4 regions of the Bacillus sp. JJ1533 genome follow, and region 4 is predicted to be linked to each of the others. Evidence: riboswitches for the same ligand, from Rfam matches in the RefSeq annotation. Region 4 holds a riboswitch; each other region holds the start of a gene.
What was found. A riboswitch is a leader RNA that binds a small molecule or an ion and turns the genes downstream of it on or off. The one in region 4 is predicted to bind cyclic di-GMP.

Region 1 (8,206 bases), on a different contig from region 4:
AGCTCCCATCCAACTCAACCTCCTTATGTTCTTCTTACTTTCATCATAGTTAGGAACCATTCTCAATGTTGTGAACTGAATCACACTTAAGGTGTAATTTTTAATACACCCAATAAAAAAAGGACTAGAAAATTGACTTTTTTCTGTCCCTAAAAACTCCCTCTAAATGCACCAAAACTGCATCATTACTGGATTCCATATACCCTTTATCATTTTTGTCTTTACCCCAACTTCAAAAATGACAAATTGGTGAACTACATATATTCACATAAAAAAAAGGCAGCCTCCATTCTTCGGAAGCTGCCTATGCAAGCTGATACACCATAAATCTCTCATATGTGTTTTTCTCAAACAACTCTGGAATGATTATCTCATTCTTCAATTGAAAAGGAGTATTGTTCTCCAAAAAATAAGTGTAATCATTTGAACCGTAATAAAGAATAACCTCCATTTCACGCGGATCCTGCTCGTACGATTGTAGAATATTGGAAACCGTATGCTTAAAAACCTGGATTGAAAATGGATTAAAAAAATAAAATCGATTGTCGAGTGGATGGACTTTATAATCCTGTGCGGCACAATGGTGAATCTCAATATCCGCTTTACGAATACCCGCACCTTTTGCATAACGTTCTCGGTTTTGAACAGCAACATGATATAAGCTTTTATCAATCTCAACGCCAACAACGGTTGACTTAAAATGATGATGAATATAAAAAAGAAGCCGTCCCTTTCCACAGCCAAAATCAACTACCCGATCACGGTCCTTCAAATGATAATGTTCAAACAAAGCCGCCAGTCCTACGTATGGAGTCGGCTCATAGCGATGATAGTGAACAGATGAACTAAACCCTTTTTGACCTCCGCCTGTTTTCACTTGTAAAATTGCATCGTAATACTTATCGTCCATTGGTAGTCTCCTTATAACGATGGCTGCTACTTAAAATGTCACACCACTTATGGCATATGTTAGCTTTTCAGGATTGCGAATTGAAAAAATTTGGTTGATTTGATTGTTTTCTATTTCAAAGCATACCACATTTTCTGGTTTGTGATTTCGTTTAATCAATATCCCAATTTGACCATTGACGTTGACTACTTCAATCTCCAATTTATCATCCTGTCCAAACTTTCGAATAATCCCTAAAATAAATTGAGATACTCGTTCCTTCGTTTTAATAGGTACGATTGCAGCTTTCACCTTACCTCCGCCATCTGAGTAGAGCACTGCATCATTTGCTAGTAAACTAAGCAGACCATCTATATTCCCAGTTGTTGCAGCACGTAAAAAAGAGTGAATCAAGTCTCCCATTTTCTCCTGACTTACCTGCAAGTCATTTATGTCATCCTTATAATCTAGCTTTTTCCTTGCCCTACTTAAGATTTTCCTGCAGTTTGTTACCTCTTTATCTATCATAAAAGCAATTTCATCATACTCATATCCAAATGCTTCTCTTAAGACAAATACCGCTCGTTCAACAGGACTTAGTTGTTCCATCAAAGACAGGAGAGCATACGAAATAGTGTCTTTCATTATGGCCACATGCTCCGGACCCTCATCGTGGATAATTATTGGTTCTGGCAGCCAAGGACCTATATAGACCTCTCTTTGCTTTCTGGCTGATTTTAACTGATCAATGGAACGATTGGTCACCATTTTACAAAGATAGGCTTTGATATTTTCGATTTGGCCACGACTAGACTTCTCAAAATCTAATAGAACATCATGAATAATATCCTCGGCATCTGTTATTGTACCCATTATGCGATAGGCAATCGAAAATAAGAGAGGCTTATATTCCCGATATAAATGTTCATCCAACATTTTGATACCCCTCCTTTGATCATGTATTTTCAAGAATAAGTAGAGCAGCCTGTCTAGCACTTTGAAAGGAAGCATCTACAAGCATTCCATCTCCCACCCAGTCCCCCGCAATATAAAATCCAGGTATCTGTTCAACAGATGGCGAGGGTCTTTTGCTTTGGGCTGCTAAAACTAAACTATTTGTAACTGTCATTCTAGGAAGATATCGTTTATAGACTACATACTTCTCCCAACCCGGCTGAACTTTTTCGATAAAATTCTCTAATTCTCTTTCTGTATCCTCATTAGTGTTACTATATTTCATCACATGAACAATTTGGAAATCCCGGTCGCTTAATCTCGCTACCTTGGAATGATTCGAAAAATAAAATGGTTCCTCCAACCCCATCGCAAAATTAACTTTTGGGTGAGGTAACTTTGACAAAATAAGATCCATACAGGCTACACGTACTGGAATACATTCTTTTATATTTGGGATGTTTTTCATTTCTGATAGCATGTTAGCTGTTTCATGAGGACTTGAAGTAGAAAGTACATTGTGTGCGGTAATCGTTTCTTCATTTGTATGCACCGTGAATTGCGGAAAAGTACCATTAACCTTTGTAACACTTTTACTTGTTTGAAAGTGGACCCCTTTTTCGGTAGCCATTTTTCCTAAGGTATCTATCATATTTTGCCAGCCATTGTTTAGGTAAATTGCGTTTCCTAATTGAAGTTGTTTTAATGCTGCACCAGCACTTAACAGGTCAGGCTCATTTGAATAGGTGGACAAACGGGATAACATGATGATAAGCTGCTGAGCAACCTCATCCTTTATCCTATGCTGCAACCATTGTCGTAATGGTATATTTTTAATTTTGTTTGTATCTATTTTCTTATATTTAATGAAAAAAGAGAATAGCTCTTTCTTAGCTTTCCAATTTAATAATGGGCTAGTTATGAGACCAATTGGTGTAGCCGGAATATCGTAAATTTGGTTATTGTGAACAATCTTTCCTTCTGTTGGAACAATGCTCCCCTCTACTTCAATGCCCAATTCGCCAAGGACCTCCAACGATTTTCCTTTCGAATAAAGTGCATGTGGTCCCAGATTCAAATAAGAATCCAGCTTCTTCGTCGTTTTTCCTCTCCCACCTAGTGTTTTCGACTTTTCTAACACAAGCACAGACTTTCCAGCTCGCGCCAAGTAGATGGAAGCAGTTAGTCCAGCTACACCGCCTCCGATAATGATGCAATCCCATGTTTTTTCATTAAGTTGCATAATACTCACTCCCACAGTTCGATTTATAAACAAGACGATTGAGGGGTAGAATTTGTGACAGTTTGGGTTGAATTTTGGGCTGGAAGGTTGGGTGGGGCTCCAGATCGCCCCGAGACCACACCCACTTCCCTTTTCTATAAGCTAAATGCTGCCTCAAGCAGTTTTAAATGACACTAAAGAACCCCGCCACATCAAATACGGCGAGGTTTAATCCATACACTATCCAAAATATTTAGGTAATGTCACAATGACCATCAATAGAAAGATAAGCAATATATAGTTTACAGAATACAGGAAATTCCAGCGAGCCCATTTCATATCTTCTTTAATCGAAAAACCTTTAATACTCAAGATGATCCATCCGATATTGAGCAATGTCGCAAGGATGACAAAAACCATTCCAAGGTCACCTAAAAAGAAAGGCATTGGGAACAGACAAATAACCCAGAATAGAAAATGCCTCTTCGTAGCTGCAATACCACTAACGACTGGGAGCATGGCAACATTTGCAGCCTTATATTCATCAAACTTCCTGATCGCGATCGCATACGTGTGAGGCATTTGAAACACAAATAAAATCAAAAAAAGCACGATTGGGACGGTATGATTGATTGGTGCAACAGCTGCCCACCCCATTAATGGGGATACAGCCCCTGAAACACTGCCAATCACAGTATTTATCGTAAATCTGCGCTTAGACCACATCGTGTATAATACAACATACGTGAACCAGCCTACAAATGTAAAAAAGACAGCTTGATATGTGGTGAAAAATAAGAAAACAAATCCTAATACTGTACAAATAATGCCTAAGGCCAATACAAACTTCAATGAAAAGTTGCCTGTTACAGTTGGTCGTTTCTTTGTTCGATCCATGACTGTATCAATGTCTACATCATACCAATTATTAATAATTAAAGCCCCCGCCATGACGAGTGTACTTCCAATCATTGTATATAGAAACAATCCCAAGTTATCTTGAAATGAAACACCCGTAAAGTAAATGGCTAACCAAAATCCTGAAAACACAGGTAGAACATTTGCTAGTAAAACTCCTGCCTTAAAAAGAGATCTAAGATCAGCTATGAGGGATGTTTTTTGTAGCTCTATTTCTGTTTTCATTATATATCCTCTCTCCTGCCTTCTATTACTACAAATATACTATACCATTTTTATAGCTCTTAGGATAAGAAAACCACTTTTTACCTACATCTATAGTGATATTGACCTGGTTGGGTATATAAGGTTTTGTTACTATTTTCCAGCATTTTTTTATCTATAAAATGAAACCTTCTCTCATTTTCATCGTATATAAGAGTGAAGGTGAATCACAAGAGAATTTCAACGAAATAGGTTATAATAGTAAAAATATAAATACTAACATATGGAGGTACACATTTATATGAAAAAGGTTTTATCAGCATTAGTAGCACTTACCCTGATTCTTTCGCCACTTGGGAACTTTGTTTTCCAAGACCAAACCACAACTGTTGAGGCAAAAGGCTATAAATCAGGTAAACGTGGTTTTAATAATAATATTGGAAACACGAACAAATCCAACTTCCAACAACAACAAAAGAAAAAGGAAGAAAATAATGTTACCAACAAATCAACTACTCCTACCAACCCTAAAGGTGGATTCATGTCTGGTGGGTTAATGAAAGGTCTAATGCTAGGTGGACTTGCAGGATTCCTCTTCGGTGGTCTTTTAGGCGGAATGGGTATGCTTGGTTCATTTTTAGGATTAATGATTAACGTTCTTGCGATTTATGTTTTAATTGTTGTTATTCGAAAAATCTTCGTAATGATTAAAGATCGCAAGAAAAATGAGGCGGATCCATGGCGTCGCTAATTCTTTCTGAACAAGAAATCATTAATGCTGTCTGCGTATATATTGGCTTAAAGAAACAAGTCAAGCCAGAAGAAGTTGAAGTAGAACTCATGTATGACGATGACTACGGATTCTCCGCAGAAGTATATGTGAATGATCGAAAACAGGTCCTCATTATGGCGAACTTAATTGAAGCGATTCGTCTATGGCTTGGTGAATTTCTGAACAGAGACCCCTATGCCGGGATTAAGCTTGTATTAGATGATGAAGAAGGCATTATTGCCCATATAAACGAGTAAAAAGCTCATCCACTTGGATGAGCTTTTTTATTAATTGGCCACGACCATTCGGTTTTTTCCACTTTCTTTTGCAGCATAAAGCGCTTGGTCTGCTGCCTTTTTCAAGGAATCCACTGTTGTTCCATTATAAGGATATATCCCAACACCAGAGCTGATTGAAACAGTGACTTTTTCATCCTCAATAATGAGTGGGTGTGCACGATAGTACTCTGTTAATGTATCGTAGATTTCGTTTACCCCCATATCGATTTGAGTTTTTATGAGGATCATGAACTCATCACCCGCATACCGATAACCTTCGACCTTATCATTGCATAGCATTTTTATTCCATCTGCAACAATCTTTAAATACAAATCACCAGCATCATGGCCGAAACGGTCATTGACTTGCTTTAAATCGTCAGAGTCGATCATCATAACGATAATTTCGTCATTTTCGTTTCGAATTAACTGGGCTAAATCCTCGTGGAAAGCACGGTGGTTTTTTAAATCTGTTAATTCGTCGGTACGGGACATCGTGTATATTTTTGCGTACAATCGAGCAGTTTCAATCGAATTGATAACCTGTGCACCGATCATTTGTAAAAGATCTTCGTGCTCCTTCCGATAGGCGAAGTCCCTAAAGCTTTGAGTCGAGATGACACCTTTTACTTGGTCATCAATTACAACTGGTACAAAAAGACAGGACCTTGTATCTTCGTCCCCTTCTCCCATTTTCGTATCAAATTCGATGTTTTGATTTTGACTTTTGAGGTGAACAATTTCTCGCGTTTTAATAACCTTTGATGTGTAATTTTCACCAAATTCCACGATACTTGGAGGTGCTGGTTCTCCGTTATCCATAATAAAAATCATTTGAATATGGGCATCGCCGGGATTATGCAAGGCAATATAAAATGCATCCGCTGGCATAACACGTGAAACCATTTCATAGGATTTTTGAAGAAGAACGCTTTCATTTAGGGTTTTGCTGCAAATTTGGGCAAATTCATGAAGGATACGGTAATGCTTGTTCATCCAATGCATATTTTCCATTTGTTCGTTCATTTGTTGGAGTTGAGTTAAAAGGGTATTGGTAATCTCTTGTTCTTCTCTTTCCTGACAGATCCCATCAAAAAAGCCGCGAGTCTCGTCAGAAATCAAATTCTTTTCAGAACCAATTCTTTCGATTAATCCACTTAATTTTTTTAATACGTTCAGATTCTGGATGGTTTTCTCCATGTGTAATCACTTCCAAAATTTTTTAGAGGATGTTCAAGTTATTGAGTGAAACCCTCCCTTATCCAAAAATCTAGTAAAATAGTAGCAACAGTAATGGTAAAATGGTATAAAAAAAGACTAATCATATACCGATTAATCTACGTCCTTAGATACGAGTTATTCTCGGCAACTGGCTGGCATGTCCCAAAAGGATGTTCAATAATTCTGGAGAATCCCTTCTTTATGAACACATTGGACTAAGCCCCTATAGTTTTGCGTCTTCATCTTTCAATGAATTTGCCTTTACTTTATTCAATTATCTCACTAAAGAAAGAGTATTTTAAATTGTACTATAATTATATTTCTATTTTTGCTTTAGGTCAATGAATTTAACCTAACCTTTTTCTAGAAATGTGAATTTTTTCCTACTACAAACACCCTACTTTCCTCCTAGTAACTATTCCCAATATGGCAACCCATATTTTTACACCTTGACTATTATGAATGTTATTGAAATTTTTACCGTTTCGTGTATAATTATGCCGGATTACATAAAACTATAATCTTAAACTATATAGAAAGAAGGGGGTTGCTAATGAACAGTATACCTATTATCCAGTTTAAAAATGTGACGAAACAATATGACAATGACCCACCGGTCCTCAACAATGTCAGTTTTGAAATAGAAAGAGGAAAATTCTATACCCTTCTTGGTCCTTCTGGATGCGGAAAAACTACAATCTTGCGTTTGATTGCAGGATTTATCGAACCTTCAGATGGAGAGGTTTACTTTAATGGAAAAAAGGTAAATACCACACCTGCCAATAAGCGTCAGGTTAATACGGTGTTTCAGGATTACGCCCTATTTCCACATCTTAATGTCTATGAAAATGTTGCCTTTGGCTTACGAATAAAGAAATTTAAGCAATCTGAAATCGATAAAAAAGTGAAAGAAGCTTTAAGCTTCGTCAATCTTACTGGCTATGAAAATCGTGAAATTAGAGAAATGTCTGGTGGTCAGAGACAACGTGTTGCGATTGCTCGTGCGATTGTGAATGAACCAGAGATTATTCTATTGGATGAGCCTTTGTCTGCTCTTGACTTAAAGCTGCGTACGGAAATGCAGTATGAGCTTCGCGACCTTCAAAAGCGCCTTGGTATTACTTTTATCTTTGTCACACACGACCAAGAAGAAGCGCTTGCGATGTCTGATGAGATTTTTGTTTTAAATAAAGGAAACATTCAACAGAGTGGCAGCCCGATTGATATATATGATGAGCCAATCAACCGCTTTGTTGCAGACTTTATCGGGGAATCGAATATCGTAAAAGGGAAAATGCACAAAGACTTTCTAGTAGAATTTGTTGGTAAGAAATTTGACTGTGTTGACCAAGGCTTCTCAGATAATGAGGATGTTGAAATTGTCATTCGTCCTGAAGATTTAGAGATTACCTCTGTTGAAAAAGGAAAGTTACAGGTAGTTGTAGATTCACAGCTTTTCAGAGGGGTCCACTATGAAATTTGCGGTTTTGACAAGGACGGAAATGAATGGCTTGTTCACTCTACAAAGAAAGCGAAGGTTGGCGACGAGATCGGACTTTACTTTGATCCTGAGGCGATTCATGTTATGCGTATCGGTGAAACGGAAGAAGAATACGATCGCCGTTTAGAGGCTTATGTGGACGGGGAAAGCCATGGAAAATAAGCTAACCCGCAATTTATATTTTATCCCTTATGCACTATGGATTCTTGTATTTGTTATTGCACCAATTACACTTGTACTCTATTAT
Region 2 (8,206 bases), on a different contig from region 4:
AAAGGTATTCCAACGTAAAACTACAGGTACATCAATGACATTCAGTAATATGCCTGAAGGTGATTACAACTATGTCGTCCATTCTTATAGTGACCGTTTTGATGAGTCTCCTGAGAGTAGTTCAATTGAGCTAACATTAATCTGGCCTGAGGTACAGCCGGCCCAGCTAGAGGGAGTAATTAATGACGTAAACAATATTACGTTAAAATGGACAAAGGCTGATTGGGCAAATCGATATAAAGTGTATCAAATAACCGCCGATAGTCGAAAGCAAGTTTATGATGGAACAGCAACAAGCACTAAAGTTTATAATTTAACCGAAGATAGCCATTCCTTTGAAGTAATTGCTTATCATACTACTTTCGGTGAAGCCGTTCCTTCAAACCAGATTACAGAAAATATCATCTATCCAGTTATGCAACCACCTGTCGCAACCTTGAAACTATTAAGCGATACAAGTGCAAGAATTAGCTGGGATTTCGTAACCTATGCAAATGGATATAACATCTATGAAATTATTGATGGAGAGAAAGTTTTAATAGCTGAAAAGGTTAATAATCTATCTTATACAATCAATAATCTTTCATATGCAAACCATGAATATATTGTTACTTCTGTTAGTAATTCATTTGGAGAGTCAGCTCCTTCAAATGTTGTACTTGCTAAATTGATTATCGATGAAGAAGCGCCTGTTACATCAATCGATGCACCGACTGATTGGGTGAATGAGAGTGTTGATGTCCGTCTAGCGGCTACTGATAATGAAGTAGGGGTTGAAAAAACATTCTATTCTCTAGATAATGGAGTATTCGTTGAGGGAACTTCATTCACGATCCAAGAGGAAGGGACCCACAAGGTTGATTATTACTCTGTTGATAAAGTCGGTAATACGGAAAAAATAAAAACAGCTGAAGTAAAGATTGACAAAACAAAACCAACAACATTATCAAATGTAGAAGATGCTTGGAACAATAAGGACTTCTTAGTAGAACTAACAGCTTCCGATAACTTAAGTGGTGTTGCTAAAACGTTCTATTCATATGATGGTCTTATTTTTGTAGAAGGATCAGGCTTCATTGTCAAAGAAGAAGCAGTGAATAATATTTATTTCTATAGTATTGACGAAGCGGGGAATAAAGAAGATATCCAAACTGTGGAAGTTAAAGTGGACAAAACAGCTCCTGGTACAACTTCTAATGTTGAAAATGTATGGTCTAAAAAAGACGTACAAGTTGAGTTATCAGTAACTGACAACTTAAGTGGCGTAGCTCAAACATTCTATTCTGTTAATGGATCTGAGTTTGTAGAGGGTACAAGCTTAATAGTAAGTGAAGAAGGTGTAACCGAAGTATCTTTCTACAGTGTAGATGTTGCAGGTAACGTTGAAGATGTCCAAACAGTACAAGTTAAAGTGGACAAAACAGCACCAGAAACAACATCAAATGTTGAAGAGGTATGGTCTAACGAAGAAGTCCAGGTTGAGTTATCAGTAACCGACAACTTAAGCGGAGTAGCTCATACATTCTATTCTATAAACGGCTCTGAGTTTGTAGAGGGTACAAGCCTAATAGTAAGTGAAGAAGGAATAACTGAAGTTTCTTTCTACAGTGTTGACTTAGCAGGAAATGTTGAAGAAGTTCAAACCGTACAGGTCAAAATCGACAAAACTGCACCAACCATTAACCTAGACCTAGCAGACGAGTATGCGTTGGGAACAGATTTAAAATTAGCTTATACTGCAACTGATAATCTATCTGGAGTTGCACATGAACAAATGACTGTGAATGGTCAAATTGTTCAAAACGGTGGAAATATTTCATTCGACCAACCAGGTCAATATGTAATTGAGATTGAAGCAACAGATCACGCCAGATGGACAACAAAGGTTACAAAAACAATCCTTGTTTATATTCCAGCAACTGTTGAAGTATTGCCTAAGGTTATGAATGGAAACAAAGGTGTATTCACCGTTCAAGTTTTGTTACCAATGGGGTATAGCCCTACAGACTTTGATTTAGATGAAGTAACTCTTAATGGAGTTTCGGCCCTAACATCAAAAAAAGGCTATTACCAACAAGCGAAAAAAGGTCAGTTCAAGTTCGAACGACAAGACTTCTTCTGGGTTCGTGGTCAAATGATGATGAACTTCGAAGGAAAACTAGGCAATTTCATAGTAAAAGGCCAAACTGAAATGAAAGTAATTAAATAATTTTTGAGAGGTATCCAATATGGAGCTTAGCTGCATTTGGATGCCTTTTTCATGTAAAAGAATAACTAAATATCTTACACTACGTCTGTTTCTCCTTCCCAATCAGTACCCTTCCACCCTGAAAATAGGAATACCTTCCTAGTTAAATCCTTAAAAATAGGAATACCTGGTGATATTAATAATTGACAAAATTCGTCAAAATGATAGTATAAAAGACGCTGTTTTTTAATTTGTACTACATAAGTACTATTTGTTTTTTTATTGGAATAATAAATAGGTTCTATTCGTCATTTTATTTACATACCACACAGGTACTATTTACCATTCCAACATACGAGATAACATGCCGATATATTAAGTAAGAGAATACCTTCGACAATGGCAAATCTATTGAAAGATAGGGACGCAAAGCTACGGGTCTAAGGCTATATTAGCTATGATCGCCGGGTTACCGAAAAGGATTGGAACAGAATTTGTTGCGCAGGTTAACTAGTTGTTTTGAACTACGACTATTTACCTATTCAACATGCCCGCCAATATCCTTTTGGTGGGCTTTTTTTATTGTAATTAAACACAGTTCTGCGAAATGGTTTAGGGGGATAAGTATTCATGACATTTAAGGATTTTACTACAGTAATGTTTGATTTACTTGATTTAGAGGAAGTAGAAGTAACTGAAACATCTAGTCTAAGAGATGATTTAAACATAGATTCACTTCAAATGGTTAATTTAACTACAAGTCTAGCGGAGCATTACAAAATTCCGTTTCGTGTGTTTATTAAAAACGGCAGCAAGATTGATATTGTAGGTGAATTATACACCATTGTAACGGAGGAAAAGCTGTGAGTTTTTATACCAGTGTAATAGAAGGGTTAGATAACGATCATTTATCGTTATCTAACTTGGATCGTGGATACTCTGTAAAAGATATTAAAGAATCGGTTGCTTTTTATCAATCTATGTTTGGTATAGATAGTTTAGAAGGTAAAAAGGTAGCAATATTAGTTGAATCCGTAAAAGAAAATATTTCTTTATTCTATGCAATTCGTAATCTCAAAGGAACAGTAATACCTTTAAGCACACAGTCCAAAAGAGATGATTTGGTGGGGGTATTAGATTCACTATACCCACATATTGTTTTCACAGATAACATGATTAAGGGTTTTAACTGTTCTGAAGTAATAAGTGAATGGGCAGAAGGGAATAAAACAAAAACACTCGTTATATCAACAGATGATTATAAAAGTTTCCACACAACTTCCTTAGGTGGCGAAGAAGAATCTTCGCTTTATAATAGAGGGGATTTTATCACATTTTCATCAGGAAGTACTGGAACACCTAAAGGTATTGTTTTCAAAGATAGTGTATTTGAACATACTTTCAAATGTTTACACAGTAGTTGGGAGTTAAAACCCTCGGATAATATTTTTTTCTTTGCACCTACAAGTTCTCTATTCGGAGTAACTGGAATTAACACAATCATAAAAAGTGGGGCGAATTTTATTCACTCAGACGATTTTGACTTGTTAAAAATCGTAAAAATACTGGATAAATGGAAATGTAATAAAATTTCAACCACACCATCCATTTTCAAGGCCATTTACAATTTTGCAAGTAATTTAAAACCAGAAGTTTTAGAAAGATTGGAATTGGTATGCGTGGTAGGCGAAAAGGTATCACCAAACTATATAAGTAATTTTCCAATCATGAAAAATTGTAAGTTCCTATCTCATTTAGGTAGTTCAGAAGCTGGTTCAATTGCCGATGGTTATATAACGGATAAAGATGCTAAAGATATTGACTTTAAAATAGTCAATGAAGCCGAACATAGAGTAGTTGATGGTGAGTTACTCCTAAAAACAGGAGGTTTGTTCACTGAATACTATAATAGTAAATCTTTAACGGATGAAGCATTTGAAAACGGATGGTTTAAAACAGGAGATTTAGTAGAGTTTGGTGATGACGGAACCTTTAAGATTGTAGGTAGAAAAAAAGACGTGATAAAAAAGGGTGGTCGTCACGTAGTTGCTAGTGAAATAGAGAGTGTGATTCAAAAAATTGAAGGGGTAAATAATGTTACGGTCATTGGAGCATCGCATGATATCTATGGAGAGCAGATTGTAGCATTTGTAGCAGCAAAAAATTTGACTTCAAAAAATATTCGTTCTTATTGTGCAAGTCGAGTATCATCCTACAAAATTCCTGATAAGGTCATTTTTTTAGAAGAAATACCTTTAAAAAATAATAAAGTAGATAAACAAAAATTAAAAGCGTTAATTGCGGAGGCAAAATAGTGTGTCGAGAGATGAAAGGTTATTCAACAAAGAAGTCACTTGGCCAGGGGTTACAATGAAGTTGGCATCCCGACTCTGTTAAAAACCCATAAAGTGATTCTACGATATTTTTAATTTTTGAAAAGGGAGAAGAAAATGGAAAAGTTACAAACTAAGTTACAGGAAATGTCCACCGATACAATTATTAAAAAAACCATTCTTGCAAGTATGATGGATAATGGTTTTTGGAGTCGTTGGTATGTACATGGTATTGATGAAGACTTTGTCAAAGCACATAAATCAAAAATGATTACTGCTAAAGGTTGGGTTACAGAACTTTCTAATAAAGCCCAAGAGTACAAAGAAAAAGCAGACACCTTCAAATCTAGTAATGATTTTGCTAAGGCAGAAGAAAACTACCGTAAAGCAGGTATTTATCTAAACCTTGCACAGTGGGTGTACCCTGAACCCCACGGTATAAGAGCCGACTGGTATAAAAAGTGTCTAGATTTGTTCGACCTTGCTGATGAAGTATCTGCTGGTGAAGTCTTTCGTCATACCTTAACAATTAACGGTAAAAACTATGGTGGTCGTATTCACTTACCAGAGTCTGAACCTCAAGGCGTGGTTATCCTTGTCACTCCGACTGACTCTACAAAGGAAGAATTCTATCTGTATGAACAAGACTTCGTAAATGAGGGGTTAGTAGTGATAAGTTTTGACGGGACTGGTCAAGGGGAAACCTTAATGGTTCATGGTCATAAAGCTGACTACCAATCATGGAAGGAATTTACTAAAGGGGTAGTGGAATTTGCTCACTTAAAGTTTCCTAATCTCTCTATCAATCTATTCGGAACAAGTTCAGGTGGTGCTTGGGCGATCGAAGCAAGTAGACATCCACTAGTAGATAAGATCGTATCGGTAAGTCCACCTACTAGGTATGCATCTAATATTAGACTTCCTGATTATTTCCGAAACCGTATGAGTAATATGCTAGTAGACTTTGATACAGGGTATTTACCTACATTTGAGGAAGATAGTGTTTCTGATATTAGTAATATTGTTATCGTACATGGTGAGAAAGACCTCTTAATAGATGGTAAAGAATTAAAGCGAGTGTATAACAACTTTGATGAAGAAAAACGTTTCATAATATACGAAAATGAGGCGCACTGTTGTGATAATAAATTAGGCGAAATAAGACACCGTTCCGCTGAATGGTTCAAGGGAGTAAATATCAATGACATTTAATGATTTTACAGCTACAATGTTCGACTTGCTTGAGCAAGAACAAGTCGAAGTATCTGAAGAAACAAATATTAGGGATGAGTTAGATGTTGATTCCCTTCAAATGGTAAATTTGACAACTATGTTAGCTGACCATTATCAAGTTTCTTTTAGTAACTTTATAGAAAACGCGGATAAAACAGCTACTGTTGGCGGTCTTTATTCCATAGTAAGTGAGGGGTTATCTAAATGAATTTCTATGAAAATATACTAACAGGGTTGGATGATGGGAATGTAACCTTATCATCTCTATCAAAAAGCCTTACTGCAGGAGAATTAAAAACTGAGATTGCTAGGTATGAGGCTTTGTTAGACTATAAGGATTTAAAGGGTAAAGCAGTAGCAGTATTAGTAAATGTAGTAGAGGAGTATATTCCTTTATTCTTTGCAGTCAACAAGCTAAACGCAACGCTAGTACCTGTTAGCTTACAGTCGAGGACAGATGACTTATTAGGGGTATTAAATTCTCTTGACCCTCATATTATTTTCACTATTAATGAGTTATCAGGTTTTTCCTTCTCGACACTCATAAAAGACTGGGCAGAGGGAAGGGATACAAAAACTACAATCTTCACTTCTGATGATTGTACTACGTGGGATAAAACTAATTATGGTCGTATCGAAAAGAGTAATACCTCTGCCAAAGGAGAGTTTGTAACTTTCTCATCAGGAAGTACAGGTCAACCTAAAGGGATAGTATTTGGTAACAGTATTTTCGATTTTACTTATGATTGTCTTTTCAAATGTTGGGATTTAAAACCAACAGATAATATGTTTATATATGCAGCTATAAGTACTTTCAGTGCAGTTGTAGCTATGAAATCAGTAATAAAGGCAGGTTCAAACTTAGTTGTAGCAAGTGAGTTTGATCTAGTAAAAATGATAGAAACTATTGAAAAAACAAATACAAATAAAGTGATGACTACACCTTCAATCTTTAAATCACTTTATAATTTTGCTAGTCGACTAAAACCTGAAGTCTTAAAGAAATTAGAACTTGTATGTTTTATTGGAGAAAAAGTAACACCTAGTATTTTAAAAGCCTTCCCTCTAATAGAAGATTGTACATTCGTAACCCTTTTAGGTAGCTCTGAAGCAGGAGCCATAGGTGATGGGGTAATTACTGATAATGGCGATGAGGAGATCGTGTTAACCTTATTCGATGAAGCTGAGTATAAAGTAGTAGATGGTGAATTGTGGTTAAAAACAGGGAGTATGTTCACGGAATACTACAATAATCCCGTTACTACACAAGAAGCCTTTGAAGATGGATGGTTTAAAACAGGAGACTTAGTAGAGTTTCCTTCTGATAGAACTTTCAAGATAGTGGGTCGTAAGAAGGATGTTATCAAAAAAGCTGGTCGACAGGTAATATCGAATGAGATAGAAACCTTTCTTCAACAGATTGAAGGAATAAAAAATGTCGCAGTTGTAGGTGTACCTCATGATATTTATGGAGAGCAAATTGTGGCTTTTGTAGTTGCTGACGGGGTAACAACTAAAGATATTCGTTCTTATTGTTCAGGTCGAATTTCAGCTTATAAAATTCCTGATAAAGTAATATTTATAGATGAAATGCCTTTAATATCTAATAAGATTGATAAAGTCAAACTAAAATCACTAATTTAATATGGAGGACAGATTATGTCAGAAACCATAAAGAAAGTCAGAAGTACCTTAAAAAGACAATTTACTACTACAATGTTAATCGTTCTTTTAATCATTTTAGTCTGCTCAGGTGCATTTCAATATACGTACCTTAGTAAGAAAATTGAGTCTGATGTAGCAGTAGAGGCCCAAAAAGTAAGTAAAAGTATAGAACAAGGAATGATTGAAACTCAGATGGCAACAAAAGCCATTGAACTTCAGTTAGACCTAAAATTAAAGCTAATTGCAGAACGTATCGATGACAGACTTGGGGATAAGCCTTTAGAAGAAATTACTAACGAAGAGTTAGTGGATCTAATAGATGAATTTGGTATTGCAGGTATAACCCTACTTACAGAACAAGGTGATCAAGGTGTAATGGGAGTAAAGTCTACAACCCCAACAGATATAGGGTTTAGCTTTAAAGAGTACTTAGGTGAAGAATCACCTGTATATCAAATCCTTCATGCTTTATATTATGAGGAAGAACTTCCTGATTTCTTTGGAGCATATAAAGAAGAAAATACAATGATACTTCCTATTGCGCCATCGGGTTCTAACACTGAAAAGCCTACTTTCTTCAAATATGGATACTACAAACCTGAAGGGAAAGATTATATCATCAATCCTTATATTGAAGCAAACGAGGTTTATAACTTTACTCAAGAAGTTGGACCAGATATGTGGATTAAGACAGTTCTAAATTCAAATAAAAATGTTTTAGAACTTGCGGTTCTAACCCCACAAGTGTATGCAGACCCTTCACTACTGGAAATTGAAATATCAGATT
Region 3 (8,206 bases), on a different contig from region 4:
GGGGGAATGCAGGAACTACTGACATTCAAGCGATCGTTACCTACGAAGATGAAGAATATAGATCCAATCAATTTACGGTGACAGTTACAGTTACCACAACGACATTAGCCAAGCAAATTTCGGAGCTTTTGGAATCTAAACAAATCGACCATTCACTATCCATGCAACTAACAAACCGATTAGAACAAGCACAGCATCATTATGACAATGGCGATGTACAAAAAGCCAAAAAACATCTAGAAGACTTCAAGAAACACATAAACAACAGCAACGCTAGTCAGGAAATGAAAGCAATGCTCACCAGTAACGTAAACGCAATATGGGAATAAAATAAGGATATGCTAATACCTCCATTTTTGATAGTTATCAAATGGAGGTATTTTTATATTTTCATATAGTAAAAATTAGTTTTAAAAACATCTGTACTAATCGTGAATTATAAATTCAATCAAACGTTTGTGTGGCAGATTAGCCAAGTGGTGACGGTAGGTTTGCATTTCAAACAAACATTTGATTGACAAGGTTTCATACTCCAAAATAATGGCTGTTACAGTCCCCTTTTTCACAAAGACGTTATTTCATCTTCATCATCACAGGAGCACGACCTTAAGACCTCCTTTCTGTTTTTGAATTATTTTATTTTAAATAAATTCATAGAATATTAACCGTCCTCCGACTTGACCTATGGTAAAATTGTACTAGTCGAGTAATGTAAAACTTTGTAGAAAAACAACCGATAATAGGTATATACATCAGGGGAAGAGGGTCATTATGAAGATAAAAACAAAACTGAGTTTACTAGTTTCTTTATTGATAGTAGCTCTCCTTGTTACAGGAGGCTTATCCTTATTTCAACAAAATGGAACCGAGAAGGTATATAAGAATATAGAGGCGCATCAAGCCTTGCAATTTAATTTGAAGTCTATCGAATACCGTTTTACAGGGATTTCGAATGATGAACGAGCTTTTCTCCTGACTGGGGATGAGGAGTTCGTAGATGGAATTGCAAATAAAGAAAATGATATTGAACAATATTTTTCAGACATTCAAAAGGTAGCTCTAGATTCTGAAGATGCAAAAGCACTGGAAGAAATTAAGAACAACCTACAAACTTATTTTGACACAAATAAAAAAATGGTAGATGCATACAGAGATGGAGATCAGGAATTAGCCCTGGAGATTCATATGAACGAACAAAGATCCATCAGAAAAGAGTTAGTGGATCCTTCAGTTGAAACGTTTATTGCTGAAGTAACCAAAACGATTGACAATGATACAAAATCATTGGAAAAGATGCAAAAAATAGGTTCGATTATTCTTTATGCGGTTACCCTTGTATCAATCATTGGAGGGGCTTTAGCTTCAATCGTGCTTATAAAGTCAATTAATAAACCAATTATGACCATGAATAGACGCTTGAAGGAAATTGCTGAAGGCGAGGCTGACCTAACCCAAGCCATTTCTATTAAAACAAAAGACGAACTTGGGGAAATGGCGTCATCCTTTAATCTCATGGTGAGCAAGTTAAGAGATTTAGTCAGACAGGTAGCGACGAGTGCTGAACAGGTGGCTGCAGCTTCGGAACAATTATCAGCAAGCTCTGAAGAAACGACAAGAGCAACCGAAGTCATTGCTTCGACCGTTCAGGAGGTAGCAGTTGGTACAGACAAACAGGTTCAAAGCCTGGATGAAACCAATCAAACGATCATTGATTTATCTTCGTTAGTCAGACAAATCGCAGAAAGCTCAGAAATCGTTTCAAATACATCGGTAAAAGCTTCAGATAAAGCTATGGATGGAAACAAATCCGTTTCGGAAATTATTAATCGCATGAACGAAATCAGTCAAACGGTGAATCATCTTTCTGAAAAAGTAAAAACGTTAGGAGAAAGCTCGAATCAAATTAACCAAATCATTGGCGTCATCACAGGGATTGCCGATCAGACAAATCTATTAGCATTAAATGCTGCAATTGAAGCAGCGAGAGCGGGCGAACACGGAAAAGGATTTTCCGTCGTTGCAGATGAAGTGAGAAAACTAGCAGAACAATCATCAGCTTCTGCAAAACAGATATCCTCTCTCATTTCTGGGATTCAAGAGGATACAGAGGAAACCGTGCAATCAATGGACGACACAACATTAAAAGTTACTAATGGAATTAATTTTATCCAGGACGTTGGAAACTCATTTAACCAAATTGGCCAAGCGGTACAAGAGGTCACATCACAAATTCAAGAAGTGACATCAGCCGTTCATGAATTATCGGCCGGAGCGGAACAGATGGTTAGAAGTATGGAAGTGGTAGCGGATATCACGCATGATACCTCTAGTAATACACAAAACATGTCAGCATCGACAGAAGAACAACTCGCTGCCATGGAAGAGATCACTGCATCCTCAACCTCATTAACCAAAATGGCGGAAGAATTACAAGAGTTGATTAAGAGGTTTAAGGTATAAGTTGAAAAACCTGCATCGAGTTTGGTGCAGGTTTTGCTATGCACACCCCTTGTGTTGCGGTGACTACACATCAACTTGTAAAGGATTTATAAAACGATAATGTATTACAATATCCCCTCCCTCTTTTACATCAATCCTTTCAATTTTGGTTTTAATTCACGTTCAAAAGCTCAACTAAAACCTTTAATCAACCCCCACCATAGAACCTCTAACCTTTTCATATGCTTTTTCAATATTCACCAATAAATCCTTCCGAAATATATCACTGCATATAAAAACATTTGTAATTTCACTTTTTACCGATGAATAGGCAAATTCTAAACTTTTACTAATAGACGAATGTTGCAACTTTTTAGTAGACATTTGGTTCACTATTTCTTTTTCAAAATATTCAACAGTTCCAAATAGCACGGTCAAGATAAACCTCTCCTTATTATATGAAAATCATAGCTAGAACAGCCAGAACAGACCTTGGATATGTATTTCAGATTACTCTTAAACAAATTGTCTTGTTTTCTTCTCTTTATTTAATAATATTTCGAGCGACTTTTTTCTATTGTATCTATCCCTACGACATTCTGAACAATTCATGAAGCGATTTCCTTTATCATAAAAGTCATTAACGGATTTTAGTTCTTTACACTTAAAACATACTTGTTCTTTACTGATAGTCTTCATCTTATTTCAACCTTCTTTCGTATTAATCAAGGTTCTTTTTAATAGCCATTAATAGAAGCTCCTTTATTTCCAATATAAAAAAAAATCCACCAAAAAGATGGTGGATAAATTTAGATATACCGATATATTTATTCACTAACCTTTTGGCAACTCGGCTATCATAGTATCAAAACCTTAGACCCGTAGCTTTGCGTCCTTACCTTTCGATAAGTTTGCCTTTTTCAATTTTTGTCAATAGTTTAAATAAACTAATTTAATAATAAAGCGAAAGTAGTAGTTTTTCAACAAATTTCAACAAAATACTGCAAAACCACCCCTAAAATGGGTAATTATACCTATATAACAAATCGGGTCCTTTGGTGAACCTGCTGATTCAGCTAATGATTTGCACAGATGTTCCATGAACTATCTCGGAGCACTATATAGGCGTGCAGCCAGCCGCCCGGAAGAAACTCGAATGAAGAGTTACTTTATACGTTTTTCGAAGATAAAAGTTAAATAAAAAAACCCACACATCTGTGAGGGCTATAATATTAATAAAGTCCTAGCTCAGTAGAGATAGATTGCTTATCCAAACATTATTGCTTTGTAATTGCTCCCATACCTTCTAGCACAATTTTAGCATCCTTATTAAAGTAAGGAATGATATCCTCACGAAGCAATAGCTGAGAGTGTTCTTTAATTAGTAATTTTAATCCTCTCAAATCAAACCTTGTTGCATAAGTATTAATTGTATTTATTATAGCTAATTCATTTCTTTGTAACGGCTTGTAATTTGAATGATGCATTTCAGTTAGGACTTTCAATAAATCCCGAGCATTTCTATTTAGGAAATTCCTTTTAGTATTTAGTAAGTCGATATTTTCTTCAATGTATTTTCTTGCCGTGACTAGATCAAGTTCATCCACGCTGTTGTTTATTTCTTTAATTATTTGTTCGATATCCATATATATTAGCCCCTTTAAAATATGTCGAATCTTGTCTGCCAATATTGATATCGGTTAGAATCCAAAAGAGTTAAGAATGCTCAAATAACAAAAAAGCCCCGTCTTCGATGAGAAGGGGCTTACTCGGAGAAATCTTTGCTTTGATATTAATTTATCTTACTTCAAAGAACTATATCGATAGTCCAATACAGGTTTGGTATAATTCAGGATAAATATCGAATGAAAAAAGGTGATGTCAGATGAGTATTTCAATGATTGAATCACGATCAATAGGGAAACAAGGAGACCCACTCTTATGTGAAGATCTGTATGTCTATACAGATAACTTTGTAGCGGTAGTAGATGGTGCGACAAATATATCGGGCAGAAGGATTAATGGTAAGGCACCAGGAAGACTTGCAGCAGAAATCATTAAAACGACAATAGAAAACTTACCAAGAGATGTTTTTTTACACGACATGGTTGCCGCGATTAACGATAACCTTCAGAGTGCATATGCTGAAATGGGAATACTAGAGGACATAGAAAAATTTGCTTGGATGGCACCTACAGCGAGTCTGATTGTGTATAGTGACTTCCATAAAGAGGTTTGGCAGATAGGGGATTGTCAATGTATTATTGATGGCCAACTGTATCAAAATGAAAAGATTATCGACGACATTACAGCAAACGCAAGATCTCTTTACTTGGAGGCGGAAATTAAAAAAGGAAAAACAATCGATGAATTATTACATGATGATCCGAGTCGGAGGGTTATCCAGGAATTAATTAGGCAGCAATACTATATGCAAAATGAACCTAATAACCAGTATGGGTTTGAAATCATTAATGGTTTCCCTGTTGATTTTTCTAGAGTGAAAATGATTGAGGTACCGGCTAATGCGAAATACATCGTACTGGCATCTGACGGCTATCCTTTTTTAAAAAATAGTCTTATTGAATCTGAAGAAATGCTGCAAAAAGTGTTAGAAGAAGATCCTCTATGTTTTCGAATGTATAAGTCGGCAAAGGGATTAACGAAAGGAAATCTTTCCTTCGATGACCGCACGTATTTAAAATTCACGGTGAAAGAGAGGGAATAAAAATGAGTCTAAAGTGGTTGGAATGGGCACAGCAAATTCAAGCAATTTCCCAATCAGGATTAGCTTATTCGAAGGATGTATACGATATTGAACGATTTAAGGAACTGCGTGAGTTAAGTGCGGAAATTGTCGCGGAGTTTTCAAATAAAAACCTTGAAGAAGTCAAAAAAGTATTTATTAATGAAGAAGGCTATCAAACTCCAAAGGTTGATATAAGGGCTGTTGTTTTTAAAGAAGACAAAATTCTAATGGTAAAAGAAAAAAGCGACAATTGCTGGACGTTGCCAGGCGGATGGGCAGACATCGGACTATCTCCCTCTCAAAATGCAGTAAAGGAAGTAGAAGAAGAATCTGGGTACATCGTAAAACCCAAAAGGGTGCTTGCTGTTCTCGATCGAAATATGCATCCCCACCCACCCAATATACACCATATCTATAAACTATTTATTGAATGTGAACTAATAGGTGGAACACCTAAACCGAGTGTTGAAACATCGGATGTAGGATTCTTTTCAAAAGATTCCCTTCCACCGCTTTCAATTGGACGCATTACAGAGGCTCAATTACAGAAGTTATTTGAGTGTAACGGGAAAGAGAATGTCGAGGTTTTGTTTGACTGATGGGACGGAGGGACAGACAGGTCCCTCGTCCTACCTGGGGCAACGAATCTGTCCCCCGTCCCTGAACCTCGTCCCGATTCTTCCCAGCGGTGGGTAAGCGAAATCAAACAGTTCTACAGCCCAAGTGAATAGACGCATAATCTTAGGAAGTGACGCAAATCCGTGTGAATCGATGCATAAACTTGTGAACAGACGCAAATCCAAGCCAATCGACGCATATCTCCGGATCTGACTGGCATATTTTTTAGGACAGACACTATGCGGCCATCAACTTGTACCCACAAAACTTAATTCCTTTACACTACTTCAGAAACAATGAAACTACCTCTATCTCCCTCATATTACCTATACTCAAACCCTCCTATTCTCCTAAATCGACAAATTCCAACAAGGTCTAATCCCGTTTTTAGCCTAATTTAACTATGACTTTTAGTGCTAGTCCCAGAAATAGTATTTTAGTATAGTGTGAATACCCAGAAAATTTTGTAACGTTTCGGAGTCGAAATTTTCGTGAAGGGGACGATTTTCGTAGTTTTATATGTAAAAGGGAGGATGAAAATGGCTAAGAGAATTACGGCATTATTACTAGTTTTACTACTTGCATTTAGTGGTAGCGCATTCGCTATTACAGGCGGGTTTACGCCATCCCAACTAGATGCACAGAAACCTTCGAGTGACATCGCAAACAGAGAAGCGACGGACCTGCCAAATATTGACCCTGAACAAGAGGTGCGTGTTGTCGTCGAAATGGACGGAGATGCTCCGGTCGAAGTAGCAACGAAAAAGGGTAAAAAGTATGACCAGCTTTCAAAAGGGGAAAGAAAGCAACTAGAAAAAGCTGCGAAGAACCAGCAAAAAGCAGCGAAGGATAAAATCAAAGGAAAAAAAGTAAACATCAAGTATGAGCAAGAATTCGATGCGATTGTGAATGGCTTCAGTGGAAAAGTGAAATACGGGGATATTACAAAAATCAAAGAAGTCCCTGAAGTTAAAAATGTATTCATCGCAACTGAGTACGAGCTTCCAGAAGAAGAAGCAGACATGAAATACAGTAAAGAGCTAGTGGAAGCACAGCAAGTTTGGCGTGACTTTGGTTATAAGGGGGAAGGCATGATTGTTGGAATCATCGACTCTGGAATCGACCCTTCTCACAAAGACCTTGTTTTAACCGACAGTTCTTCAGCTGACTTATCAGAGGCTGATGTCAACAGCGCCATTTCTGAGTTCGGTCTTCCAGGAAAGTTCTGGACCGATAAAGTTCCTTACGGTTGGAACTACATGGATAACAGCGAGAATATTGTTGACACAAATGCGAATACAAATATGCACGGTATGCACGTAGCGGGAACAGTTGCGGCAAACGGTGACGAAGAAAATGGTGGCATCCAGGGTGTTGCTCCAGAAGCGCAATTACTTGCTTTACGTGTATTTGGTGAAAATGTAGCCTCTACTTATGGTGACATTTACATCAAAGCAATTGATGATGCTATTAAGTTAGGCGCGGACGTTCTTAACATGAGTCTTGGGTCCACAGCGGGATTTGTAAATGCTGAATCTCCTGAGCAACAAGCGGTTAAACGTGCTGTTGAAAATGGAGTGGTCATGTCGATTTCGGCTGGGAACTCCACATACTTTGGAAATGGTTATTTCTATCCGTATGCTTCAAACCCTGACTATGGGTTAGTAGGTTCACCAGGTGTATCCTATGATTCACTTCAGGTTGCATCATACGAGAACACGAACATGACTGTGGACGCAGTTAGTGTACAAGTAGGCGAGGAAGAACCAACTCAAGTGATGTATTTATCAGCAAGTCAGGCGGATCCAGTGGGTGGGACAAGCTATGAACTAGTGTATGCTGGCCTTGGAACTCCTGAAGATTTTGCTGGTAAAAATCTAGAGGGCAAATATGCATTAGTTCAACGTGGTTCAATCGGCTTTGTCGACAAAGCAATTAATGCACAGAACGCGGGTGCAGCAGGTGTATTCATCTATAACAACACAGATGGAACAGTAAGCATGGCATCTGATGCAGCGATTACGATTCCACAATTATTCATGTTAAAAGCAGACGGTGATCGCGCTGCAGCAGCACTTAAAGCAGGACAAACAGTTACCATTTCGTTTGATGGAAACCAAATGTCCATTCCAAACACAAATGCTGGAAAAATGAGTGACTTCTCATCTTGGGGAATTACACCAAACCTTGATTTCAAACCAGAAATCACAGCTCCAGGCGGGCAAATTTACTCAACACTTAATGACGATAAATATGGCATTAAGAGCGGTACATCAATGGCGGCTCCACACGTAGCAGGTGGTTCGGCATTGGTATTAGAACGCGTAGACTCTGAATTCGCACTTGAAGGTGCAGCAAGATCAGAGCTTGCCAAAAAATTCTTAATGAACACCGCTAGTC
Region 4 (8,206 bases):
ACAGAAACAGAAGAAAATGACGAAGTTGAGCAAGAAGAACCAAAGGAAGAGGAAGTAGTACCTGAAGATGAAAAGAAAGAAGAACCAGAAAAAGTTGAGCCGGAACAACCTAAAGAAGAAGTGAAAGAAGAACCTCAATTAACAGCTTCACAGCAAAATGCTATTCGTCATGCTGAAAACTATATTAGAACAATGCCATTCTCAAAGTCGGGATTAATTGAGCAGTTGGAGTTTGAAGGTTATACCACAGAGGATGCTACTTTTGGAGCTAATAATATTGAAGTAGATTGGAGAGAACAAGCGGTGAGACATGCTAAACATTACAATGACACTATGCCAATGTCAAGGCAAGGTTTAATTGACCAGCTAATGTTTGAAGGGCACAGCCAAGAGGATTCGACATATGCAGTTGATCAAATAGGGCTTTAAAATAAAGTTCATAGCATTAACAGATGCTTTTGTTTAAGATTTTGGCTGTCAGTTTGACAGCCTTTTTCTTATTAAACTTATTAAACTACCATGAAAATAAACTTCTCGTATTACAAAAAAAGACCACATTAAAGAATACCCTACTAATTCGATAAAAAAAGAGAGCTAAATTAATTGATCTATGGATTCATGGACTTGATTAAGAACCATTCTAGACATCTTAGTGTATTTTCATTCTCTGTGGTGCAGCAATGATTTTGGCTGCATGGATGGCTAACGGGTCCTTTTATTTTCAACTGTTTCACTTACCTAACCCAAATATAAATGGTGAATCGATCTTTTTTTATTTAATTGAAGAGTGAGTACTTAGGGTTTTAACCCATTTAGCTGAATTTTAAATTTCCAATAAACGGTCAATGTAAAATGTGTTGATTTATATTATTCTATTAACTACAATGTCAATCTTTGAAAAAAGGCAAACTTATCGAAAGGTAAGGACGCAAAACTATGGATCTAAGGTGATGGAAATAATACTATGATTGCCAGGTTACCAAGGAGGAGAAAAAACGTTGGATTATCAATTGGAAAATGGTTTTCAGTATAAAATGGTTGTTAATAAAGTTCCTACGAGGCAAGAATTTTTTCAATTCCCACGAGAAATTAGCCTAAGGGTGAAAATAGGTAAAAAGGTATATCTGTTTAATTACCAAAAGATAATTAACACAATAGAGAACAGTTTATCTTACTCTGAAAAAATTGAATTATTTAATGCTCTAACTAGAATAAATGAAAGAAATAATGACTTCTCTAATTATTTAAAAACTATACTTACTGGAATAATTACAAGGGAAGAATATTCGGTGTCTATAAAGGAATAGTATCGAATAGGAGAAAAGTGTCTAATTAACTGTGTCTATATACGGTAAAAGTATAAGATGTTTTGTTTCAATATAAACTAAGTGTCTATTATTTGTTACTCTTTAGGTAATGTGTCCTTGTTGCCAAATTTTTTCGTTTTTGATTGGTTTAAGTTAAAACATTAAGCCTTTTAACCGTTTTATGAAAGTGTTATATGTCTTAAGCTTTAGTGGCAAGGTGCAAATGTGGGTGTTTTTACTCATGTTTCTTTCCTGCCTTTCCATTATCTACTGATTGTTTGATTCCATCGTTGCATGATATATTCTTACTCGTAGGGCAAACAACAATGACAAATTCGATAAGGGCAAACCTGGGGAAACCTAGCGACGCAAAGCTATAGGGGCTTCATTGTGAATTCAATATGCTCGCCAGCTACCGATAAATAAATCGAACCCTTGAGGGGAGATATTATTCTTTCGGATAATATCTCCCTTTTTTGTGCCTAATCGATTGTCAAAATAATAGACGAAAAATTTCGAGGGGGAAAAATATAACTTGAAGAAATCACCCACGCAGACATCTTTCCTTGTGCCGTTAAGGCATTTAACTCTTCCTTCATTCGAACACGCTCTGTAATTGTTTCTTTTATCGTTTCTAAAGTATTCGTAACATCGGAAAAATTTTACGCAATCTTTACAGCGATACCGCTGCTGTTCCATTGTTGGCATTCCTGCTACAATGAATATTTCCCGAATCAGACAATAGTTAATCGAATGACAGTGAGTGCAGGTGTAGCCCTTTTTTGTTTCTGTCTGGATTCCTCTTTAAAAAATAGGTTCACTTGCAGAAGATGCTTGCAAGAGAATTCAAGAGGGAAAAGACAGTGGACTTAGGTTGAAATTAAAATACAAAACTTTTAGGAGGGGTTAAATGGGAACAATTTATTTAGAAAAAGTGAAAGAGTTTGAAAGTAAGGTAAACGCCTATAAGGAGATTGACGAACGATGTGAAGCCTTGAGGAGTTCAATAACAGTAAGTACACTTATTCGAAATACCGAAACAGGGGCTACTTTAGCAGTAACAAACATGCCTGAAAATGAAATATTTTTCTTTGCAGGAAACTTAGAAACGGGCGAAGAAGAGAAATACTACTACCTAAACAAAAATTGGGAAGTAATAGAGCGTGATGTTTGACGGGCTATATCAACCTAGAAATGGGTAGACGAGTTTAATGAAGTAGAACACTAACTTGTATATTTTGTTTAATAACTTTTTCTCTTATTAATAACTGAAATCCAAACTACGATTGCAGAGTTGAAGAGCAGAGCTGTCATAAGGGCAGCTTTTTCTTGTTGTACTAACGGGCAGGTTAGTTCAACAAGGTATTCCAATCTTTGAGATATTTTTTTAGGAAAAGCCCAAAAGGAAAATATTCCTTTTGGGCTTTGAAGGTAGTTTATCTAATTATTAAATAGGGTTATCAAATTTCTTCACTAATTTAGTCTTCACTTTTCACCAACTGCTAATACCCAGTTATTACATCGTATGAAACTACCAATGGGATATTCAAAATCACATTCACCAATTAGCGAGAAACCGAGCTTACGACAAATTGCATTAGAAGCGGGGTTGGTGATTTTTGGGAAAGCGTGAATGAAACTATGCTTCTTTTCAGAATTAATATTAGCAATGGCTGTGGCTGTTGCAATTGTCGCTATCCCTTTACCCTGATATGCAGCTAAAACACTCCAACCTATCTCATAAATAGGTTCTCCTTGCCAAATCGTATCCCAATAGCCGACACTACCAACGGTCTCAAGATTTGGAAGCAAGAGAATCTTAAACATACGTCCAGTTCCCTTTTCCGAAATCTCACAGTACCGTTTATGACGAGTTAGGATTTTTTCCTCTGTCTCTGGACCTCCAAAGTGTACTGTCATCTCAGGAGCATTTAGAAGATGAAGCAAATTAAGATCGCCTTCACCCCAAGGTTCAATCCTTATTTCTGACATATTTCTTTGTTCCAAAATGTCACTCACCCCTTGTTTTGTATTTCTGACTGTACTGTGGTGGTCGGACAGTTATCTAATAATTAAAAATATTCATATACTATATTTTATACATACATATATTTTTGGTCAATTTATTTTTGAACTCTAGATTGATCCATACTTAGAAGGAATTACGTATATTTTTGTTGAAGTTATTAAGCTAACGGGGCATTTATTGAAAGAAGAACAAGATGTTAAAATGGGTTTATCAGCAAAGTTTTAGTTTTATTATATTTCTTACCACATATAGTGCTTTACATTGAGGGCATTTTAAGAAGTTAGCTCAACAAATATAGAAAACATTCCTTTTATATTAGAGTGTATTGGTTTCTTAAGGAAGAGGTTATTTAAGGATGAGCCTGCGTTTCTTCATGAAATTCTAGTTAAATTATCTTAATAATAGTTTGAATTGGGGACGGGCCACTTGCTTCATTATTATAAAACAAGTGGCCCGTCCCTATGGTTATTTAGTAGAGCAATCGGGACAATATATACCTCTATCCCCCACGCCCACCGGAAAAGTAATAAATAGTAACTCCTTATCGTTCTAGCTTAGTCGTATTATTTCATAGTGGGGTGAAATAGGTCTGTCATCTTTTTTCCATACGAAGAAATAGAAAAATAGCTCCTTAAATAATACCGAGTTTTATATATGTTATATTTTAGTTATAGAATAAGTGATTAAAAAAATGGGTGATATTGATGTATGAAGGTAAACGGATATTAATTATTGAAGATGATCAAGAGATTAGTAGACTATTAAGAGTAATTTTGGAAAAATCGCATTTGGAACCGGTTGCAGCTTATTCGGGTACAGAAGGTTTATTGCAACTGCAAAATAATACCTTTGATTTAATTTTATTGGATTTGATGCTACCTGGTAAAAGTGGAGAGGAACTCATAAAAGAAATTAGAGAAAAGAGTTCTATACCTATTATTGTCATTTCAGCGAAAGTTGATATTGAGAATAAAGTGCAAGTATTGAAAATAGGTGCGGATGATTTCATAACCAAACCGTTTCATCAGGAAGAAGTAATGGTTCGAGTAGAAGTCCAATTAAGAAAAGCAAATTTTCACCCGGAGCAGTCAGCGGAAATAGGATGGCGTGAGCTTAAAATGAATACGGAAAAACGGTCTGTAACTTTAAAAGAGGAAGAGCTACAGCTGACGAATGCTGAGTTTGATATTTTAATATTTTTCATGAACAATCCCGAGCGTGCACTTTCCAAAAAGGAGATATATGAAAGCATTTGGAAAGGGACCTATTATGGTGATGATAATACAATCAGCGTTCACGTCTCTAACCTGCGCAAGAAGATTTCCGAAATTACTAGTGAAGAATATATTAAGACCATTTGGGGAGTAGGCTTTATGCTTACCTGATCTCTTTATGAATTCTTTATGTTTTGCTTAAAGGATTTTAAAGACTTCTAAGCTAAACTGAAAATAACAAGAGATTTAGTGAAGGAGTCGAAAAGATGGATACCATTATTCAGACGTATCAACTAACGAAAAAGTTTAAGAAACAAGAGGTTCTTAAACCTCTTGATTTCTCAGTAAAAAAAGGAGAAATCTGTGCACTAATTGGAAAAAATGGTGCGGGCAAATCGACGTTGTTCAAAATTCTAGCAGGCCAATTAAAGCCGACGAGTGGGGAGATTTTGCTTTTCGGAAAATCTGGTAAAGAGATAGAACATGTGAAAAAAAGAATGGGTTTTATGATCGAAACCCCTACATTTTTCCCGGATTTTAATGCAGTTCAAAATCTAGAATATTTTCGGATTCAACGGGGTGTCGTTGAAAAGAAACGTATTGATGAAGTCCTAGAAATTGTCGGTTTGGCAAATGAAAAGAAAAAACGATTTAAAGATTATTCCATGGGGATGAAACAGCGATTAGGCATCGCTCTTAGTCTCTTAAGCAACCCCGATTGTTTAGTACTGGATGAGCCAATCAATGGATTGGATGTTGAAGGGATTATCGAAATCCGCCGATTATTGATGAAACTCAATCAGGAAAAACATATAACCATATTAATATCTAGTCATATATTAACCGAATTAAAATTGTTAGCCACTCGTTTTGTATTTATTAAAGATGGTGTAATCGTCGATGATTTAAGCATAGAGGCTCTAGAGAAGAGTAGGAAACAAATTGTCCTAACGGTTGATAATTCAGTGAAGGTGGCACAATTATTAGAACGAGCATATGAAGATATCGAGTTTAAAGTCCTTCCAAATCATGTTATCTCTATACAAAATCATGTAGAGAGTAGTGGAGATATTAATCGTCTTTTAGTTGATAATGGTGTAATGGTGAAGGAGTTTCGTATTGAAGCTCTGAATCTAGAGGAATACTTCTTAGGACTAGTGGAGGGAAGTAGTAATGATTAATTATATGAAAAGCGAATATTATCGTCTTCTGCGTAAAAAAGGTGTGCATTTCACTAGTGTAATATGTTTATTGTTGATCGTTGCGGCTGCCACTGTTCTTCGTTATTTAGACAAGGTGGACCCTAACTTCCAATATGCTACTAGTAATTATTTCTATTCAAATGTAATTGCCGTTGGATTACTGATAATAATCATAGGAATAATCTTTAATTCAGCTCTCACAAGCAAAGATAATATGTCGTTGCTTAAGCAATCTGTTTCTTTCGGCATTTCCCGGAATACTATCTTCTGGTCAAAGCTAATCTTGACTTTAAGCTATTTTGTACTAATTTGTGTCATTGGCATATTTTTAATGATCGCGCTAGGTGAGAACTTATTAATTACTGATAATCAGTCAGTCAGAAATTTTCTGATGGCGAGTCTAAATATGGCTCCACTTGTTTTAAGTGGATTTATTTTAACCCATGTGTTAAAAGTCATGAAAGTTGGAGATATTTATATCTTTCTTCTACTGTTATTTATATATGGATTTTCTAGTGATCTTCTACGGATGTTGCTCCGCCCGTTTTCAGGCTTAAGCGCAATCTATGAATATACGCCAAATGCGTTATTAAACGATAACCTAATAAACTATATGATTGATGCAGTCCAATTCAGTTACCAATGTTGGGTTATAGGTATCGTAATATCTGTGATTGCTTTATTCATTGGAGCAAGTAGATTTGCAAAACAAAACATCGATTGATCGAGAAGGGATGAATGGAAGTGAATAGCTGGTTGGTTATAATCATCTTGGTTTCCCTGCTAATTGTTTCGGTTTCCAAGCTTCTACTGTTCCATTGGGATATTAGAAGGATGTCAAAACAATTAGAGGAAATCAGTAAAAATTTCAGTACAAATGAATTAGTTCGCACAAATACTCATAATAAAAACTTGGGCCGATTTGCTACGAATATCAACCAGCTGATTCAACTATTCAAACAGAACCAACAGTCTGTCGAAAGAAGAGAAATGGAACTAAAGCAAGAAATCACAAATATCTCCCATGATTTACGAACGCCTTTAACTTCAATCAAAGGATTTTCAGAGCTATTAACAGACCAGTCTATATCTGAAGCAGAAAGAAAAGAATTTTTAGAGATTATTCAGAAGAAAATCGATAATCTCACAATGATTGTAGATTTATTTTATGAACTCTCACAACTCGATTCCTCAGATGCGAAATTGATTATGGAAAAGCAGTTTCTAGATCAAATTGTTGTGGAAACAATGCTCATGTTCTATGAAGACTTTCAGAACGAGCAATTAGAGGTACGGATGAATGAAGGTACTGTACCTGCTGTTCTTGTTGACAATAAAGCAACCGTTCGGATTGTAACCAACATTATTCAAAATGCTTTAACTTATGCCAAAAGTTATTTGAAAATTAGTTTTGTAGAGGATGAAGAATATATTTGGTTAAGGGCAGTAAATGATGTTGAGAAGATTAATGCTACGAAACTTCAACGGATTTTTAATAGAACATTCAGGTTGGATTCTAGTCGATCTGGTACTCATCTTGGATTAGGTCTACATATTGTTCAGCAACTTGTAAACAAACAAGGAGGAAAAGCGGTAGCTAACTTTCATGAAAATGAATTTATTATTGAAGTGTCGTTTAGAAAGTGGGAATAGGTGGGTTGATAAACAGGTATTATTTGATTTCTTGTTCAACTATAGGGTGCGTTGATCCAAGAAGGATTAATGCACCTTTTTGTTGAAGATATTTAACTACCATGAAAATAAACTTCTCTAACCTCGAAAAAAGACAATACCAAAGAGAACTCGTCTCATTTGTTTAAAAAAATTGAGGGAGCAGCAATTCATTGCTATGGATTGGTTGACTGGATCAAGGTCAGTATCAGTATTGACACTTCCTAACTATTTTCATTCTCTGTGGTGAATCGCTCATTTTTTGCGATTCATGAGTGGCTAACGGGGCAGGTCTCTTTAACTAGAGTTAAAACATTAGAGAAGTCAGTTTAAAGGTTATATTAAAATATAGAGAAATTAATTGATATTCAATAAACGGTCCAAATTGCGTTATAGCAGGAAAATATATAGTTGCAACTATATTTATCTTTACTTTAGTTATTCACTCTAACAATACTGGAATAAGAAAGGACGATGAACAATATGTTTTTTGGAGCTAAATTAAAAAAAGAAAGAGAAAATAGAGGTTGGTCACAGGAATCCCTCGCCGAAAAAATAAATGTTAGTCGCCAATCAGTTTCAAAGTGGGAAACTGGTAAAAACTATCCCAATATCGAAGTAATTATTGATTTAAGTGATTTATTTGGTATCACAATCGATGAATTATTAAGGAGTGATGACGGATTGAAAGAAAAAGTAATTCAAGATAGTAAAGGACCGACAGATTTAAATTGGAAATCATACCTTTTAACTGGTTTAGGTATTCTTATGGGGATTGTAACT

Region 1: another riboswitch for cyclic di-GMP. It lies ahead of V7138_RS19800 (sensor domain-containing diguanylate cyclase); the one in region 4 lies ahead of V7138_RS17425 (hypothetical protein).
Region 2: another riboswitch for cyclic di-GMP. It lies ahead of V7138_RS12775 (phosphopantetheine-binding protein); the one in region 4 lies ahead of V7138_RS17425 (hypothetical protein).
Region 3: another riboswitch for cyclic di-GMP. It lies ahead of V7138_RS22395 (hypothetical protein); the one in region 4 lies ahead of V7138_RS17425 (hypothetical protein).

The regions. Positions count from the first base shown of each region.
Region 1 is NZ_JBALOV010000036.1:65,386-73,591, forward strand. It holds gene V7138_RS19765 (cytochrome c oxidase subunit 2A) at 1-9, opposite strand, end outside; gene V7138_RS19770 (SAM-dependent methyltransferase) at 305-910, opposite strand; gene V7138_RS19775 (RNA polymerase sigma-70 factor) at 941-1,825, opposite strand; gene V7138_RS19780 (phytoene desaturase family protein) at 1,845-3,086, opposite strand; gene cyoE (heme o synthase) at 3,306-4,208, opposite strand; gene V7138_RS19790 (hypothetical protein) at 4,489-4,938, shown strand; gene V7138_RS19795 (YxcD family protein) at 4,926-5,216, shown strand; gene V7138_RS19800 (sensor domain-containing diguanylate cyclase) at 5,247-6,437, opposite strand; cyclic di-GMP riboswitch class I at 6,601-6,728, opposite strand; gene V7138_RS19805 (ABC transporter ATP-binding protein) at 7,012-8,121, shown strand; gene V7138_RS19810 (ABC transporter permease) at 8,111-8,206, shown strand, end outside.
Region 2 is NZ_JBALOV010000025.1:159,434-167,639, reverse strand. It holds gene V7138_RS12780 (OmpL47-type beta-barrel domain-containing protein) at 1-2,209, shown strand, start outside; cyclic di-GMP riboswitch class I at 2,580-2,665, shown strand; gene V7138_RS12775 (phosphopantetheine-binding protein) at 2,819-3,055, shown strand; gene V7138_RS12770 (class I adenylate-forming enzyme family protein) at 3,052-4,503, shown strand; gene V7138_RS12765 (alpha/beta hydrolase) at 4,639-5,733, shown strand; gene V7138_RS12760 (phosphopantetheine-binding protein) at 5,723-5,962, shown strand; gene V7138_RS12755 (class I adenylate-forming enzyme family protein) at 5,959-7,398, shown strand; gene V7138_RS12750 (methyl-accepting chemotaxis protein) at 7,414-8,206, shown strand, end outside.
Region 3 is NZ_JBALOV010000043.1:11,726-19,931, forward strand. It holds gene V7138_RS22385 (FIMAH domain-containing protein) at 1-329, shown strand, start outside; gene V7138_RS22390 (methyl-accepting chemotaxis protein) at 772-2,460, shown strand; gene V7138_RS22395 (hypothetical protein) at 2,644-2,877, opposite strand; cyclic di-GMP riboswitch class I at 3,281-3,365, opposite strand; gene V7138_RS22400 (hypothetical protein) at 3,717-4,085, opposite strand; gene V7138_RS22405 (hypothetical protein) at 4,325-5,167, shown strand; gene V7138_RS22410 (NUDIX hydrolase) at 5,170-5,787, shown strand; gene V7138_RS22415 (S8 family serine peptidase) at 6,346-8,206, shown strand, end outside.
Region 4 is NZ_JBALOV010000033.1:722-8,927, forward strand. It holds gene V7138_RS17415 (Ltp family lipoprotein) at 1-429, shown strand, start outside; cyclic di-GMP riboswitch class I at 894-984, shown strand; gene V7138_RS17420 (hypothetical protein) at 999-1,307, shown strand; cyclic di-GMP riboswitch class I at 1,641-1,727, shown strand; gene V7138_RS17425 (hypothetical protein) at 2,218-2,481, shown strand; gene V7138_RS17430 (GNAT family N-acetyltransferase) at 2,793-3,299, opposite strand; gene V7138_RS17435 (response regulator transcription factor) at 4,041-4,721, shown strand; gene V7138_RS17440 (ABC transporter ATP-binding protein) at 4,817-5,731, shown strand; gene V7138_RS17445 (ABC transporter permease) at 5,802-6,476, shown strand; gene V7138_RS17450 (sensor histidine kinase) at 6,587-7,405, shown strand; gene V7138_RS17455 (helix-turn-helix domain-containing protein) at 7,907-8,206, shown strand, end outside.